Regions from separate parts of the Nonomuraea rubra genome, predicted to be linked through region 2. Evidence: riboswitches for the same ligand, from Rfam matches in the RefSeq annotation. Region 2 holds a riboswitch; each other region holds the start of a gene.

Region 1 (4,826 bases), 2.6 Mb from region 2:
CCGCCCGCCGGCTCGACGCCGCCGCCGAACGCACCGCCGAGACCACCCGCCTGGAGCGGGAGCTGTCCGAGACGGCCACGGGCGCCGAGCCCTCTAAGGAGGTACGGCTCAGCGGCGCCGCGGCCGCCCTGGACGAGCTGGCCGTAAGGCACTGGGAGGAGGTGTCGGCCGTCCAGGCGCGGGCCGGGGTCCGGGCGGGGCTCCTCACCTTCGCGGGCTCGGCCACGTTCCTGGCCGGGTACGTCCTCGCCCTCGCCGGCACCGCCTGGCTGGCGCGGCAGGGGACGGCCACGGCCGGGGACCTCGTGCTGGTGGCCACGGTCGGCGTGCAGTTCGTCACCCAGGCGTCGCGGCTGGCGTTCCACGCCGGCTCGGTCGCCGCGGGGCTGCGCGCCACCGGCCGGCTGACCTGGCTCCGCGGCTACGCCCGCCGAGCTGCCCGGCCCGCCCGGAACGCCGATCACCGGTCGCCCGCCCTCGGCCCGCCGGAGCGGCTGAGCAGCGGCATCACCCTGCGCCAGGTGTCCTTCACCTACCCCGGCACCGGCCGTCAGGTGCTGCACGACCTCGACCTGCACCTGCCCGCCGGCGCCACGATTGCCCTGGTCGGAGCGCACGGCTCGGGCAAGACCACTCTGGCCAAGCTCCTGTGCGGCCTCTACCACCCGGACCGGGGCGAGATCCGGGCGGACGACGTCCCCCTCCACGCCCTGGCACCGGGGGAGTGGCGGCAGCGCATCAGCGCCGTCTTCCAGGACCTGGCACGCTTCGAGCTGACCGCCGCCGAAACGGTCGGCGTGGGCGACCTGCCTCGCCTTGGCGACCGGCGTGCCGTGGAGGAGGCCCTGGCCCGCGCGGGTGCCGCCGGTCTGGTCGCGGCGCTGCCCGGCGGCCTGTCCACCGAGCTGGGCGACACCTTCGAACGCGGTCACCGCCTGTCGGGCGGTCAGTGGCAGCAGCTCGCCCTGGCGCGCGCCTCGATGCGGAGCTCCCCGCTCCTCCTCGTCCTGGACGAGCCGACGGCCTCACTCGACGCCCCGGCGGAGAGCGCCGTCTTCGCCCGCTACGCCGAGGCCGCCCGCCGCCATCCCGGCGCCGTCACCCTCCTGATCACGCACCGCTTCCCCACGGTCCGGACGGCGGACCTGATCGTCGTCCTCGACGCCGGCCGCATCGTCCAGCAGGGCACCCACGACGACCTCGTCACCCGCCCCGGCCCGTACGCCGACCTGTACGCCATCCAGCGCGACGCCTTCACCACCTGAACGGGTCCGTCAGCCCAGGTCGTCCAGGCCGACCTCCCTGAGGGAACCGTCGGGCTGGTAGCGGAAGATCCTGGGCTCGCCCATCCGCGCCACGATGGCCTCGTACTCCGCCCGCCGCTCCTCAGGAGTGGGCCCGTCCGGGTCGACGACGCTGAAGCCGAGCAGCTCCACGGCCTCCGCGTCCACGTCCCCGGGCTCGATCGAGCCTTCGACAGTGAAGCCGAGCAGCTCGCGCAGCGCGTCCTCGCCCAGCTCCAGCGGGTGGAACGGCAGGGGGTAGGGGTCTTGGTCCTCCCATTCAGGCATGAGCGGGACCGGGTGGTCGCCGTTCCAGTACGGCAGCTCGAACGGGTACGGGTCGCCGAGGTTCTCGATGATGCCGCTGCCCGGGGAGAGGCTGAGGGAGCGGGCAAGGCGGCCGTCCTCCCAGACGGCGAAGGCGAGCCAGTCGACCACGCTGTGCATGGCGTGCAGCACGAGCCGGCGGCCCCTGCTCGCCTCGACGAGGTGGGCGGGGAGCTGCGACGGGTGGTCGAGCATGAACGCCGAGCAGCAGATGACCTCGGCGCCGGGGAAGCTGGTGGCGTAGGCGAGGTCGTCGGGCGGGCGGATGTCGTCGGACAGGTTGCCCGGCCCGGCCGGGGAGATGTGCCGGCCGGGGAAGGAACGCTCGATCAGGGCCCTGGTGGCGGCCTCGCCGGGGCGGGCGGGCGTACGGAGGAGGCGGGGGAGAGGGGTGTCGGCGGAGGAGTAGGCGATGACGCCGGTCTTGGCTCCCATGCGGGCTCCCGGGGGGTGAGAGAGGTCGATGGAGAGGCAAGGTAGCGAGCCGGGCCGACAGAAGCGCGGAAACGCGACGAGCGCGCGTCCCCGGGAAGGGGACGCGCGCTCGTCGCGTCACATGGAAGGCAAGGAGCTGTCGCTCGGCCTTGGAACGTTCCGTCAGGCGGCGTACTGCGGGTAGCCGTAGCCGACGACCTGCGACTTCGGACGGATGCGCTCCTCGACCTTGCCGTTGCCGGTGTTGCCCTCGATCGTGGAGATGGTGCCGTTCTGGTTGTCCTTCACGACGAACCCGACGTGCTGGATGTCGCTCAGGCTCTTGCCGCCGTCCCAGGCGAAGAACACGACGGCGCCGGGCTTGGCGACGGTGCCCCAGCGGTCGTTGGCGGCGAACCACTTGGCGTGGGCGACGGTGTAGGCGTCCCAGCCGACCTGCGGGCGGGCGCCGGTCTGCTCGCCGACCCAGGAGACGAACATCGAGCACCAGGCGGCGTTCAGGTACGCGGCGCGGTTGCCGCCGTCGCGGGCGACGGTCTCGCCGGCGCGCTGCGAGGCGGCGTACCACTGCTGGAACTTGGTGCCGCCACCGGAGGCGTTCTCCGAGGTGCCGACCTGCGCCCTGGCCATGGCCAGGACCTGGTCGGCGGTTACGTTGATCTTGGTCTCGGTGCGGTCGTCCGCGGCGCCGGCCTTGTGGGCGGCGATGGCGGTGTCCGGGTGCCTGGCGGCGGTGGCCGCGGCGACGCCCGTCGCGGTGTCGGCGTTGGCCGTCATGGCGTTGACGCCGAGGGCGGAGGCGATGACGGTGGCGCCGAGGGCGGCGCGGGCGATGTTGCTCTTCGAGACAGCGGTAATACGGTGCTTGGCCATCGAGGGAGGTGCTCCTTGCTTCCATGCCGCTTACCGGGTTAGCTGACGGGCTCGGGCGTGGAAGCTGCCCTACGGCACCGGAGTGCCGATTCGCCCCAAAGACATGGGTCCCCGGTTCCGCCCGGAGGCGGATTCAGCGGTCGCAGGACGATCCTGCGAAGTGTCGTGCGATGGTCTGACATAGCCGGACAAACCGGGCGTATGCCTCAAGATGCCCCATAAGGTAATACATGAGGCAAGAGGATTACAAATCCATAAAAGCCCAGCTAGGCAATCTGCCTGCGAGCGTCGGCCAGAAGCCCCAGCATGGCAAGGGATTCGTCAAGAGGCATGATCGAGGATTCGGTCCTGCCTTCGGCCGTGGCGGCGCGGACTTCGCGTAGCTCTCCGGCGTATCCGTTGTCCGCCGGATCGAGCACATGCTCTTCCGGCTCCATGGAGGGCCCGGTGAGAACGATCCGCTGCGGAGCCCAGAACGGAGTCTGGAGGTCCGCCCGCATCTGAGTACCTACAACACAGGCCGTGTTCGGGTAATTCCCGAGCAATGAGGTCGCCACGAGAGCGTGCCTGCCACCGGGGTAGAGCAATACGCCGGCCGCCTCCGCATCCACCCCGCTGGGGGCCAGGGAGCCCGTGATGCGCAGGTCAGCGGGCATGCCCAGGAGGAGCTGGGCCAGCCCGAACGGGTAGATCCCCAGGTCGAGCAGGGCCCCGCCGCCCAGCTCAGGCGCCCACAGCCGGTGGGCCGGGTCGTACGGCGCCGCGAAGCCGAACGTGGCCTGCACCGAGCGGATCTCGCCGAAGCGCGGATCGGCCGCCAGGCGCCGGACGAGCGGGTTGAACCGCATCCACATGGCTTCCATCAGGAACACGCCCGCCTCGCGCGCCAGGCGCACCATCTTCTCCGCGTCGTCCACGGTGGCCGCCAGCGGCTTCTCGCAGAGCACGGCTTTGCCCGCGGCGATGGCCAGCTCGGCGACCTGCAGGTGCTGCGCGTGCGGGGTGGCCACGTAGATCGCGTCCACCGCCGGGTCGGCGCACAGCTGCTCGTAGGAGCCGTACGCGGACTCGGCCTCCAGCGTGGCCGCCAGGGCCTGCGCCCTGGCCAGGTTCCGTGATCCGACGGCGGCCACCCGCATTCCGGGCTCGGCCGCGATGGCGGCTCCGACCGTACGCGCGATACCGCCGGTCGCCGCAATTCCCCAAGTGAAATCTCGCACGCGGAGATGTTATAGGGCAGGTAAAGGAAAGGTTATGGGGGGATATGTCATTAAAGGCGTGGCGTCACAAATGCCACGCCAGTCACTTACGTCATGTTGAACCGATCGGGGTCCGGCCCGAGCCGCTGCCCCTTGTTCATGGCGCCGATGGCCGACATGTCCTCGGTGTCGAGGATGAAATCGAACACGTCGATGTTCTCCTTGATCCGCGCGGGCGTGACGGACTTCGGGATCACCACGTTCCCGAGCTGCAGGTGCCAGCGCAGCACGATCTGCGCGGGCGTCTTGCCGTACTTGCCCGACAGCACCGACAGCGCCGGGTCCGAGAGCAGGCCCTTGCCCTGCCCCAGCGGGCTCCAGGCCTCGGTGAGGATGCCGTTGGCCTCGTGGAAGGCCCGCATCTCGCGTTGCTGCAGGTACGGGTGGAGCTCGATCTGGTTGATGGAGGGCGTGATGCCGGTCTCGTCCATGAGCCTGGTGAGGGTGTTCACCGTGAAGTTGGAGACCCCGATGGCCCTGACCCGGCCGTCACGGTAGATCTTCTCCATCGCCTTCCACGCCTGCACGTACTTGTCCTGCTCCGGCACCGGCCAGTGGATCAGGAACAGGTCCAGGTGGTCCAGGCCCAGCCTGGCGAGGCTCTCGTCGAAGGCGGCCTCGGTGCGGCCGTGGTCGCCGTTCCACAGCT
Region 2 (4,826 bases):
AGGGGCCGTGGACACCGGCGTTGTTGATCAGAACGTCGATCGAGCCCTCGTGCCCGGCCACGTCCGCCGCCGCGGCGGCCACGGACGCGTCGTCGGTCACGTCGATCGGGACGAAGCGTGCGCCGAGTGCGGCGGCGGCCTCCGCGCCCCGCTCGGGGTCGCGGGCGCCGAGCAGCACGGTGTGGCCGAGTTCGATGAGGCGGCGGGCGGTCTCCCGGCCGAGGCCCTTGTTCGCTCCGGTGATGAAAGTGATCGTCATGTAAGGAATGTTCGTCCGGCCGCGAGCAGCTCCGCCAGGGACGGCTCGACGGTAGGAATAGCAGTACCACCTCCGGACCGCGACAGCTCGCCGGGGACGGCTCGACGGTAGGAACAGCAGTACCACCTCCGCGTCGCCGCTGATGGGCGGGCATGCCAGAGGATGGAGGGCATGGAGACGACACCTCCCGGGGCCGGGCTGGGCGCGACGATCCGCGCGTGGCGCGACCGCCTGCCGCCGTCCGCCGTGGCGCTGCCCGTGCGTCCGGCGCGGCGCGCGACGGGGCTGCGCCGCGAGGAGCTCGCCGAGCTCGCCGGCGTGTCGGTCGACTACGTCGTACGCCTGGAGCAGGGGCGTGCCACGACCCCCTCGGCGCAGGTGGTGGCGTCCCTGGCCCGCGCCCTGCAACTGTCCGCCGCCGAACGCGACCACCTCTACCGGCTGGCCCGCCTCGTCCCGCCGGCGGACGGCACCGTCCGCGACCACATCCCGCCCGGCGTGCACCGCGTGCTCACCCGGCTCGGGGACGTGGCGGTCGCCGTGTTCGCGGCGGACTGGCAGCTCATCTGGTGGAACCACGGCTGGGCCGCGCTGCTGGGCGACCCCTCCTCCTCGCCGCCGCACCTGCGTAACTTCGCCCGCGACAGGTTCCCGCTCGACGGCGGCCCCGCCCGCCTCGCGCTCTGGCCCGTCACCGAGTCCGACCGCGACGGCACGGACGCCGCCGTCGTGTCCGACCTGCGCCGCGCGACCGGCCGCTTCCCCCGCGACGCGCGCCTGGCCGAGCTGATCCGCGTGCTGAACGCGGGCAACCCGCGCTTCGCCGAGCTCTGGGCGACCGGCGCGGTGGCCGCCCACCGCGAGGACCACAAGACGATCAGGCACCCCTCGGTGGGCCCGGTCACGGTGGACTGCGACGTGCTGACCGACGGCGACTCCGAGCTCAAGATCGTGATCATGACGGCCGCGCCCGGCAGCCAGGACGAGACGAAGCTGCGGCTCGCGGCGGTCGCCGGCCAGCCCGCCGGCCACTGACCTGCCCAACACTGCTGTGCCCAACACTGCTGACCTGCCCAACACTGCTGACCTGTGCAGAGGTGCGGGACCAGCCGGAGGCCGCCAGGAGCGCGTGCTGGAAGTCCGTCGCCGTCATGTGGAGATCCCTTCACCGCCCGCGACCGACAGCTCCCAGTCGAAGCCCACACCCGCAGCGCGCCGTCCCGGTCGGTGACCAGCACCGACGTGCCGTCGGGCTGATCGTGACCGCGACGGTACGTCCCACATGCGGATCCGGCTCTTCCTGAAGTCCGAGCGCGTGCCCTCTTCCGCCATGTCAGCGGCCGGCCCCTTGATCACATGGCCTTGATCACATGGCCTTGATCGCGGTCATTGTCGACATGCCAGGTGAACAGCCCTCGGGCAAGTCCGCCGGGGTGTCAGGCGGGCCTGCCCAGGCCGCGCAGCTGGTCGGGGCTGAGCGCGGAGACGTTCTGGTCGATCGGCGAGTCGGTGTACTGGTGGATCGTCCAGGACTTCCAGTCGGCGGGCGGGGTGACCGCGCCCTTGGCCCTGCCGTAGTGCGCGACCCAGAGCGGGTACTCGGCCAGGCCCTTGCCGTAGGTGTCGGCGAAGTTCCAGCCGCTGTAGAACATCGGCGTGACCCCGGTCTTGGCCTTCACGTGCGACAGCCAGGCCCTGGCCCAGGCGTTGACCTGCTCGACGGACCGGCCGTCGGACGTCTCCAGGTCCAGCACCAGCAGGTCGCCGGGCTTGGCGGGCTGCGCGTTCAGCACGGACAGGAAGTGGTCGGCCTCGGCGATGGGGTCGTTGCCGGGGTGGCCGTAGTGGTAGGCGCCGCGGACGATGCCCTTGTCGCCCAGCTCGCGCCAGTGCCTGGCGAACGACGCGTCGCGGAACCCGGTGCCCTCGGTGGCCTTGACGATGCCGAACTGGGCCGAGCTGGCGCTCCAGTCGTAGAGCGGCTCGTAGTTGGAGATGTCCAGGCCGTAGGAGAGCTGGTGGGCTTCCTGCCGGGTCTCGTGCTGGACCTCGGGTGCGGCGACGTGGCCGGCGGGCGAGGCCGGCGCCGTGCCGGCCACCCCGGTGAGCGCGGCGGCACTCGCCAGGATCGCGCCGCCGACGGCCAGGCCGAAGCGCTCGGAAATCTGGTTCTTGAGGGTCGCGGCGAGCTTGGGCTTGAGCATGAGGTGATGACTCCTTGCTTCCATGCCGCCTACCGGGTTAGCTGACGGGTTCGGGCTGGGAAGTGCCCTACGGGCGCGGCGTGGGCCGGCGTCCGATTCACCCCGGGAAGATTGGGTCCCCGGCTCCGCTCATGGTGCGGATTCGGCGGCCGGGCGTCGTCCTCGAACAGCCCAGAGGCTGGGAGAACGGCGTCCGGTCCGGTCAACAGCGCGGGCGACGACACGACAGCAAGGCGTCAGTACGTGCACCGCTACCTACAGAAGGTACATATCACCCCAAAGACGGTGCAAATATGGCAAAAAGGATCCCCGTCCGTGAGGCCACGAACGGGGCTCCAATGCCGTGCCGGCCGGGGATTTGCGGCCGGGTAAATTTTCCGCTCTCGCCGGCGGGACGGTGCCCTCAGCCGCCGGCGGCCACCCGGCGGCGGCTCAGGAGCAGGCCCAGGGCGATCATGCCGATGCCCAGCACCAGGTGCAGCCAGTTGTCGGCGGCGTTGAGCGGGACGAAGTTGGCCGGGCTGTCGTGGCCCGCCAGCATGCCGTAGATCCAGAGCACCAGGTAGACCGCCCCGGCGCCGACGAGGAAGTTGCGCGCGCCGGCCCACGTACGGGCGAGCAGCACGCCGGCGACGCCGAACAGCAGGTGGACGAGGTTGTGCAGGATGGAGATCTGGAAGACGCCGAGCAGGTACGCATCGGACTCGTGACCCGCGAACCGCAGGTCGTCGTAGCCGGTGGTGACGCCGGGGATGAAGCCGAGCACGCCGACGAGCAGGAAGACGACGCCGACGCCGAGGGCGGCGACCTGCACGGGGGAGCGGGTGGCCGGAGTACGGGGGGTGTCCATCGGACCTCCCTGTTCAGGTGGGCCCTCCTCCTACCCCGTGGGCCGGGGTCATGCCGGGCGGGTCAGTGCGAGTCCCATGGCGCGCCCACGGTGTAGATCAGTGTCGCGAGGGCGAACAGCGCGCACACCGCCTGGGCGATCCTGGGCCAGTTCTTGATGCGGTTCATGACAGATGATCCAAGCAGATGGCGGTGTCATGACGGCTTCAGAACAGCTTCACCGCAGGCGATCGCCCCTCGTAGCGAAAGTGTCAGTGCCCTCGGGCAGGATGGCGGCCCATGGACGAGGCCCTTGATCCGTTCGCCGGGCTCGACGAGGTTCGCTGGAGCCGCATGCGGCACGCCTACGGCTCCGCGGGCGACGTGCCGGAGCTGCTGCGCGGGCTGGCGCACCCCGACCCCGCCGTTCGCGAGACCGCGCTCGACGGCATGTACGCGGCCGTGCATCACCAGGGTGACATCTACCCCTGCACGATCGCGGCTATCCCGTTCCTGCTGCGCCTCGCCGCCCATCCGGGGCTGCCCGGGCGGCCGGAGGTGGTGCGGCTGCTGGCCGGCATCGGCTCCGCTGAGGATCCCGGTGAGCTGACGGGGGCGTACCGGAAGGCCAACCAGGCGGTCGCGATGGCGTACCCGCTGTGGGAGCGGCTGCTGGAGGACGCCGACCCGCGGGTGCGGGAGGCGGCGGCCGAGGTCCTGCCCGCCTGCGCGGACCAGAGCCGCACGGCCCTCACCCGCCTGACGGCCCTGCTGGCGGGCGAGGGTGGCACGGCCGTGCGGGTGGTCGAGGGTGACCCAGGGGTGCGGGCGGTTGAGGGTGACTCCGGGGTGCGGGCGGCGTTCGTACGTGCGCTGGGCACGCTGGCGCGGCGCGTCGGGGAGCCGGACGCGGCGCTCCGTGACCTGCTGGCCGGCATCGTCGCCGCCGATCCGGACCCGGGGCTGCGGCTGGTGACTCTGGCCGAGCTCGCCTCGTTGCCCGGCGCGGCGGACGGCCCGCCGGTGGCCGAGGTCGAGGACGTGCTGCAGGTGGTCGCCGCCGTCTACCGTTCGGGCACGGCCGGCGTCCCGCCCGCGGGTTTCGAGACCGGCACCCTCGTCGGGGCCGTACGCCGGTTACGCGAGCAGGAGGACGAGGGCCGGCGCGCGCCCCGAGCGGCCGAGCTGGTGCGCAGCGTGAGCTCCTCCTTCGGGGACCGGGTGGCCGACCGCGTGCGCCTGCTGACGGCCCTGCTGCGCGTACCGGATGGGGAGTGCCGCCTGGACGCGTTGTGGCCGGCGGCCCTGCTCATCGAGGGCTGGCGGGGCGACTACGGTGAGCTCGTCGGCGAGATCGGCGAGCAGGTCCGCGACGGGCACGCGCGTACGCGCCCGCGCGCCGTCAGCGTGCTGCAGCGGCTGGGCCCGCTGGCCGCGCCGGCCGCCGACGCGCTGGTGGGGGCGCTGACGGCCGCTCCCGAACGTGTGCTGCCGCATCCGAGCACCGACGAAGGGCGCGTGGCCTGGGTCGTCGA
Region 3 (4,826 bases), 3.2 Mb from region 2:
CATGACCACGCCCACCGCCCGGGGGTCGCTGATCGAGGTGACGCCGGTGCGCCGCCGTAGCGGCTTGAGTACCAGGAACAGCGCGATCGCGCCGAAGCCGGCGCTCAGGGCGCCGATGACCGTGCCGTACAGCACGTCGTCGTACTTGGCGTGCCCCAGCTCGTGCGCCACGACCAGCTCGACCTCCCGCTGCGGGGCCCGCAGCAGCGTGTCGTAGACGACGATGCGGCGCGTGGCGCCGAAGCCGGACACGTACGCGTTGAGCGCCGTCGTGCGGCGCGAGGCGTCGGCGACCAGCACGTCCTCGACCGGTACGCCGTCACGCGCGGCCATGTCCAGCAGGTTCGTGCGCAGGGGGCCCTGCCGCATGGAGCTGAAGTCGTTGAACAGCGGCTCGAACACCACCGGGTACACGAACGACGTCACCACCGTCAGCGCGAACGCGCCCACCGCCGCGGGGATCCACCAGCGCCTGACCTTGCGCGCCAGCGCGACCAGGGCCAGCAGCATGACGCAGACCAGGAACACCTCCACGCCCAGGTTCTTCAGCCGGTCGCCCGCCCAGCCGGCCCAGTCCTGGGTCGACAGGCCGTAGTCCCGCAGGATCGTCTCGACCCAGATGCCGAGCGGCCACCTGATCAGCTCGACGAGCGCGGTGATCACCAGGGTGCCCAGGACGACCCGCAACCACCACGGGCCCCGCAGCCTGCCCAGCACCCTGGCGCTGAACGGAGTGGCGACCAGGATGCCGGCGATGATGATCGTGAGGGCCAGCGAGAGGTAGCTCGGCAGGGTGGTGGCCGCGTCGAACGCCTGCGCCCTGGCGATCTGGGCGGCGCTGAAGTCGCGGGCCGGGTCGGGCGGGCCACTGGTCAGTACCTGCCAGGGGGTGCTGAAGGCGGCCACGGCCACGATCACCAGGCCCAGCAGCACGAGCGCGATCGCCGCCGCCCGCGTCCCGCCGTCTCCTCCTGTCATGGGCACCTCCTCACGATGCCCCGGCACGGGCTCCGCCGCATCGCCCTGCACGTGCCGCTTCCCCTCGCCTCGCGCCGCTTCGTCGGGCGCGTGCCACTCCGCCCCGCCTCCCGCCGCCTTGCCGGGCGTGGAGCCCGCCGCGTCCCCCGGTGCCATCGTGCTGTCGGAGCGGGCGCTGTCGGGGTATGAGGTGCCCGAGTGAGCGGCGCCCGAGTGAGCGGCGCTGGGGCGGGGGTGTCCGGGCCGGGCGGCGTCCTCCGATTCCGCCGCCTCCTCCCCGTACGAGCCATCGCCGAGCGCCGTGTCCTCATCCGGATGGCCGGCGGCGCCCACGGCGGCCATCGCGCCATCCGCCACGTCCCCTTCCCGTGCCACGTCGTCGGTGTCTCTTCGATCGTCCATCGGCCTCCCCTTCACCCGAGCTGATCCCGCACGTACGCGCGCCACCGTGCCGTCAGCGTGGCGACGGAGAGCCCCAGCGAGGCGAGCGCCCGATCGACGCCCGCCACCTGGGCTGCACGGTAGAGCCCCACCAGGGTCCCCTCACCGAACCGGTCAGCGAGGAAGCGACACGCCAGCCAGGCCTCCTGGTACGCCCGGGCCAGCCGGTCGGGGTCACGCCCATCCGCCGCGAAAGCCGCAGGTCCGGGCAAAGCGCTCGGCAGCCGTCCGGCCCGCACCTCGGCCGCCAGTTCGGCGGCGGCGACGGTCACGGGCAGCCCGGCGTCGCGGTAGCCGACGTAGTCGGCGAAACCCTCGTACAGCCAGACGGGCAGGCCGCCGGTACCGGCCACGACGTGGGTCAGCTCGTGGGTGAGGACGACGTCCCTGCCGGTGGGGTTGAGCGTGGCGAACGCCTCGGGCACGACGATCACGCGCCGGCCGTCGGCCACGGCGGCCAGCCCGTCGAGCCGTCCCCCGCCGGCCAGGCGGGCGGCGTCACGGCCGGACTCCGGCAGCACGACCAGGGGGCGTACGGGCCTGCCGAGCACGGCCGAGACCCGCGCGCCCGCGCTGTCGGCCCTGCGCGCCAGCTCGTCGAGCCGCTCGGCCGGAACGGTGCCGGGCCCCGCCACGGTGGAACGGGCGCCGCGGCTCACGGCCGTACGCCGTCCGGGCCACAGGCCGCGCAGCTCGGGGGGAAGGATGGGGGAACCGGGCAGCGGGGTGGCGGCGGCGGGGACGAGAAGCAGCAGGCCCGTCACCACGGCTCGCCGGCTCACCTGCTCGAACACGATGCCCGATCGTAGTGCTCCCCGCCGGCGGAGGGCTCCGGACGTGCGAGAGCCCCGTCCGGATCCAGGAAATCCTCCAGGAATCCGGACGGGGCTTCTTCACATGCCGGGTCGGACCGCGCCCACGAAGGACGATCGGCGCCATCCGCTCAGCTTGTCGACGCGTACCCGTTCACCTGTCCGCGGCGAGTGGATCATTTTGCCCTTGCCGACGTACATGCCCACGTGGCCGAGCCCGCTGAAGAACATCAGGTCGCCAGGCTGGAGATTGCGCCAGGAGACCTTGTGCTTGGTGCGGGCGAACTGGCTGCTCGCCACGCGCGGGAGCTTGACGCCGGCCTTCTTCCAGGCGAACTGGACGAGACCGGAGCAGTCAAACGAACCAGGCCCTGTGCCTCCGTACCGGTACGGGTCACCGATCTGGTTCTTGGCCACGGCGAGGGCCTTGCGGGCCTTCATCTTCTGCCGAGCGAGCTTGGCGGCCCTTCGCTGGGCTGCTGTGGCCTTCTGGGACGTCCTGGCGGTGGTTTCCGCCTTCACCGTCGTCAGAGTGGCCGTCTCGCTCGTCGTCGCCGCCTGAGCCGTTGGGGCATGGAGGATCAGACCTCCGGCCGTCACGGTCATCGTGAGTGCTACGCCACTCAGGGCAAGGCGGGACAGGCGGGGGTTGTGCAGGGGACTAGACAGGATTTCTCCTTGTGTCTTCCACGAACGCCTACCGGGTTAGCTGACGGATTCGGGCGTGGAAGTCGCCCTACGGCGCGATGGGCGCGCCGATTCACCCCTGATCCCTTGGGGAACGTGGGATCTCTTGGGTCCCCGGCTCCGTGCCTCCTGGCTGCACGGATTCGGCAGGTCGCGTGCCCCGATCGAGATTCGATGTGGGGATGCTCGGGGTGCGACCGGCGGATTTTTTTATCTGTCGCACATCGGGAGGGACCGATGCGGGATTCGCGGCGACATGGCTTGTTCACCGCGACGACGCCAGAAGCTACGCCGAAAGGTCAAGGATCGGCAAAGGCTGAGTCAGGTTGTAAAGATCAGCCAGAGGGGTGAGTCAAGTTGGAAACCCCTGCTGGAACACCAGGTTCCGTTACTGAAATGTGACCCTGCTCACACTTCGAAATCACCGAGCTTGTCAGGTGGCATTTGTCGCCTACGTCACATTTGTCGCCCTTTAAACGTGAGCAACGCCACTGGGAGCGCTCCCGGGCCACCGGTCTACGATGCGCGATAGTAGAAGCGCCGGTGACCGCGAAACGGCCTCACAACCGGCCTGCTTACGGGCGAACCGCTCCGACCAGGGAACGGCCGTACGCGGAGAGCTTGACGACCTTGACGACGTCGCCCGTCTGCGGCGCATGGACGATCTGCCCGTTGCCCGCGTACATGCTGACGTGCCCGAGCCCTTCGCTGAAGATCAGGTCTCCGGGCTGCAGCGCGTCGAGGTCCACCTTCCGGCTGGCCCCCCAGGACCACTGCTGCCACGTCGTACGAGGCAGCGACACCCCCGCCGCCGCCCAGGCCGCCTGGGTGAGCCCGGAGCAGTCGAAGCCCCGCGGCCCGGTGCCGCCGTAGATGTACGGCTTGCCCACCTGCGCGAACGCGAACCGCAACGCCGCCGCCGCGCTGCCCGACGCCGGACCCGTGTACTTGATGCCGGTGCTGTTCGGGTTGCCGGGGTTGTACGCCCCCAGCCTGTCCAGCAGCTTCTTCTGCTCGGCGATCAGCTTGCGGATCTCGGAGCGCTCCTTCTCGACGGCGTCGCGCTCCTCCTCGGCCTCGTCCAGCGCGACCTCGGCCTTGTCACGCTCGGTCTTCAGCCCCTTGTTCTCGCGATCGAAGGCGGCCAGCTTCTCGGCCCGCTCGCGCGAGAGCTGCCCGGCGACGGCCCAGCCCGTGAGCATGGCCTGCGGGTTGTCCGAGCCGAACATGCCGGGCCAGGAGGTGACGTCCTCACCGAGCTTGTAGCTCTCGACGGCCATCCCGATCACCTGCGCGCGCAGCTCCGCGACGGTCTGCAGCTTGCGCTTGTAGCTGTCGTTCAGCTTCGTGTAGGTGCCCTTGGCCTTCTTGTAGCGCTCGTTCGCCTGGTTGAACTGCTCGACGACCTTGTCGGCCTTGTCGTTGAGCTTCTCCAGCTTGGCCTTGGCCTGCGCCAAGGTGGGGCGGGGATCGGCGAGGGCAGCTCCCAGCGGGGTCAGCACCAGTCCGAACGCGAGACCCGCGGCCACCGGTACCCTGCCAAACCTCACTGTATCGCCTCCCAGGGATTACACCTGGGGCGAAATAGTACAGAAGTGGCAGGCGAGGTATCGCCAAACCCACCAATTCGTAATTTATGCGCGGCCCAGCCGGCGCAGCAGCAAGCCAGACGGAACGGGTCTGGCGCCCATCCGCCTGACGGACTCGGCCACCTCCCGATCCGACGACACCACGGCGATGGCCCGGCCGGACGGCTCGGCCCGGACGAGCTGCCGGATGAGGTCGTCGGCGATCTCCCCCGGCGCGCTGAACAGCACCCGCACCCCGCGCGGCGCCACCACCTGCACGGGCGCGTTGAGCTCCGCACCGTCGAACACCACCGTCACCTCGACCCTGGTCTGCGCCACC

The links. Region 2 has a riboswitch for cyclic di-AMP ahead of HD593_RS24065 (glycoside hydrolase family 25 protein). Riboswitches for the same ligand answer to the same signal wherever they lie in the genome.
Region 1: it holds a riboswitch for cyclic di-AMP, as region 2 does, so the genes downstream of both, HD593_RS35935 (CHAP domain-containing protein) here and HD593_RS24065 (glycoside hydrolase family 25 protein) in region 2, are expected to answer to the same signal.
Region 3: it holds a riboswitch for cyclic di-AMP, as region 2 does, so the genes downstream of both, HD593_RS38580 (C40 family peptidase) here and HD593_RS24065 (glycoside hydrolase family 25 protein) in region 2, are expected to answer to the same signal.

The regions. Positions count from the first base shown of each region.
Region 1 is NZ_JACHMI010000001.1:7,912,157-7,916,982, reverse strand. Features, by position in the region: gene HD593_RS35945 (ABC transporter ATP-binding protein) at 1-1,265, shown strand, start outside; gene HD593_RS35940 (DUF6928 family protein) at 1,275-2,045, opposite strand; gene HD593_RS35935 (CHAP domain-containing protein) at 2,208-2,918, opposite strand; cyclic di-AMP (ydaO/yuaA leader) riboswitch at 2,931-3,067, opposite strand; gene HD593_RS35930 (Gfo/Idh/MocA family protein) at 3,185-4,138, opposite strand; gene HD593_RS35925 (aldo/keto reductase) at 4,225-4,826, opposite strand, start outside.
Region 2 is NZ_JACHMI010000001.1:5,281,089-5,285,914, forward strand. Features, by position in the region: gene HD593_RS24055 (SDR family NAD(P)-dependent oxidoreductase) at 1-259, opposite strand, end outside; gene HD593_RS24060 (helix-turn-helix transcriptional regulator) at 431-1,294, shown strand; gene HD593_RS24065 (glycoside hydrolase family 25 protein) at 1,696-2,463, opposite strand; cyclic di-AMP (ydaO/yuaA leader) riboswitch at 2,475-2,621, opposite strand; gene HD593_RS24070 (DUF4383 domain-containing protein) at 2,867-3,313, opposite strand; gene HD593_RS24075 (PBS lyase) at 3,592-4,826, shown strand, end outside.
Region 3 is NZ_JACHMI010000001.1:8,485,062-8,489,887, forward strand. Features, by position in the region: gene HD593_RS38570 (M48 family metallopeptidase) at 1-1,380, opposite strand, end outside; gene HD593_RS38575 (gluzincin family metallopeptidase) at 1,392-2,213, opposite strand; gene HD593_RS38580 (C40 family peptidase) at 2,313-2,837, opposite strand; cyclic di-AMP (ydaO/yuaA leader) riboswitch at 2,911-3,077, opposite strand; gene HD593_RS38585 (C40 family peptidase) at 3,494-4,447, opposite strand; gene HD593_RS38590 (NYN domain-containing protein) at 4,553-4,826, opposite strand, start outside.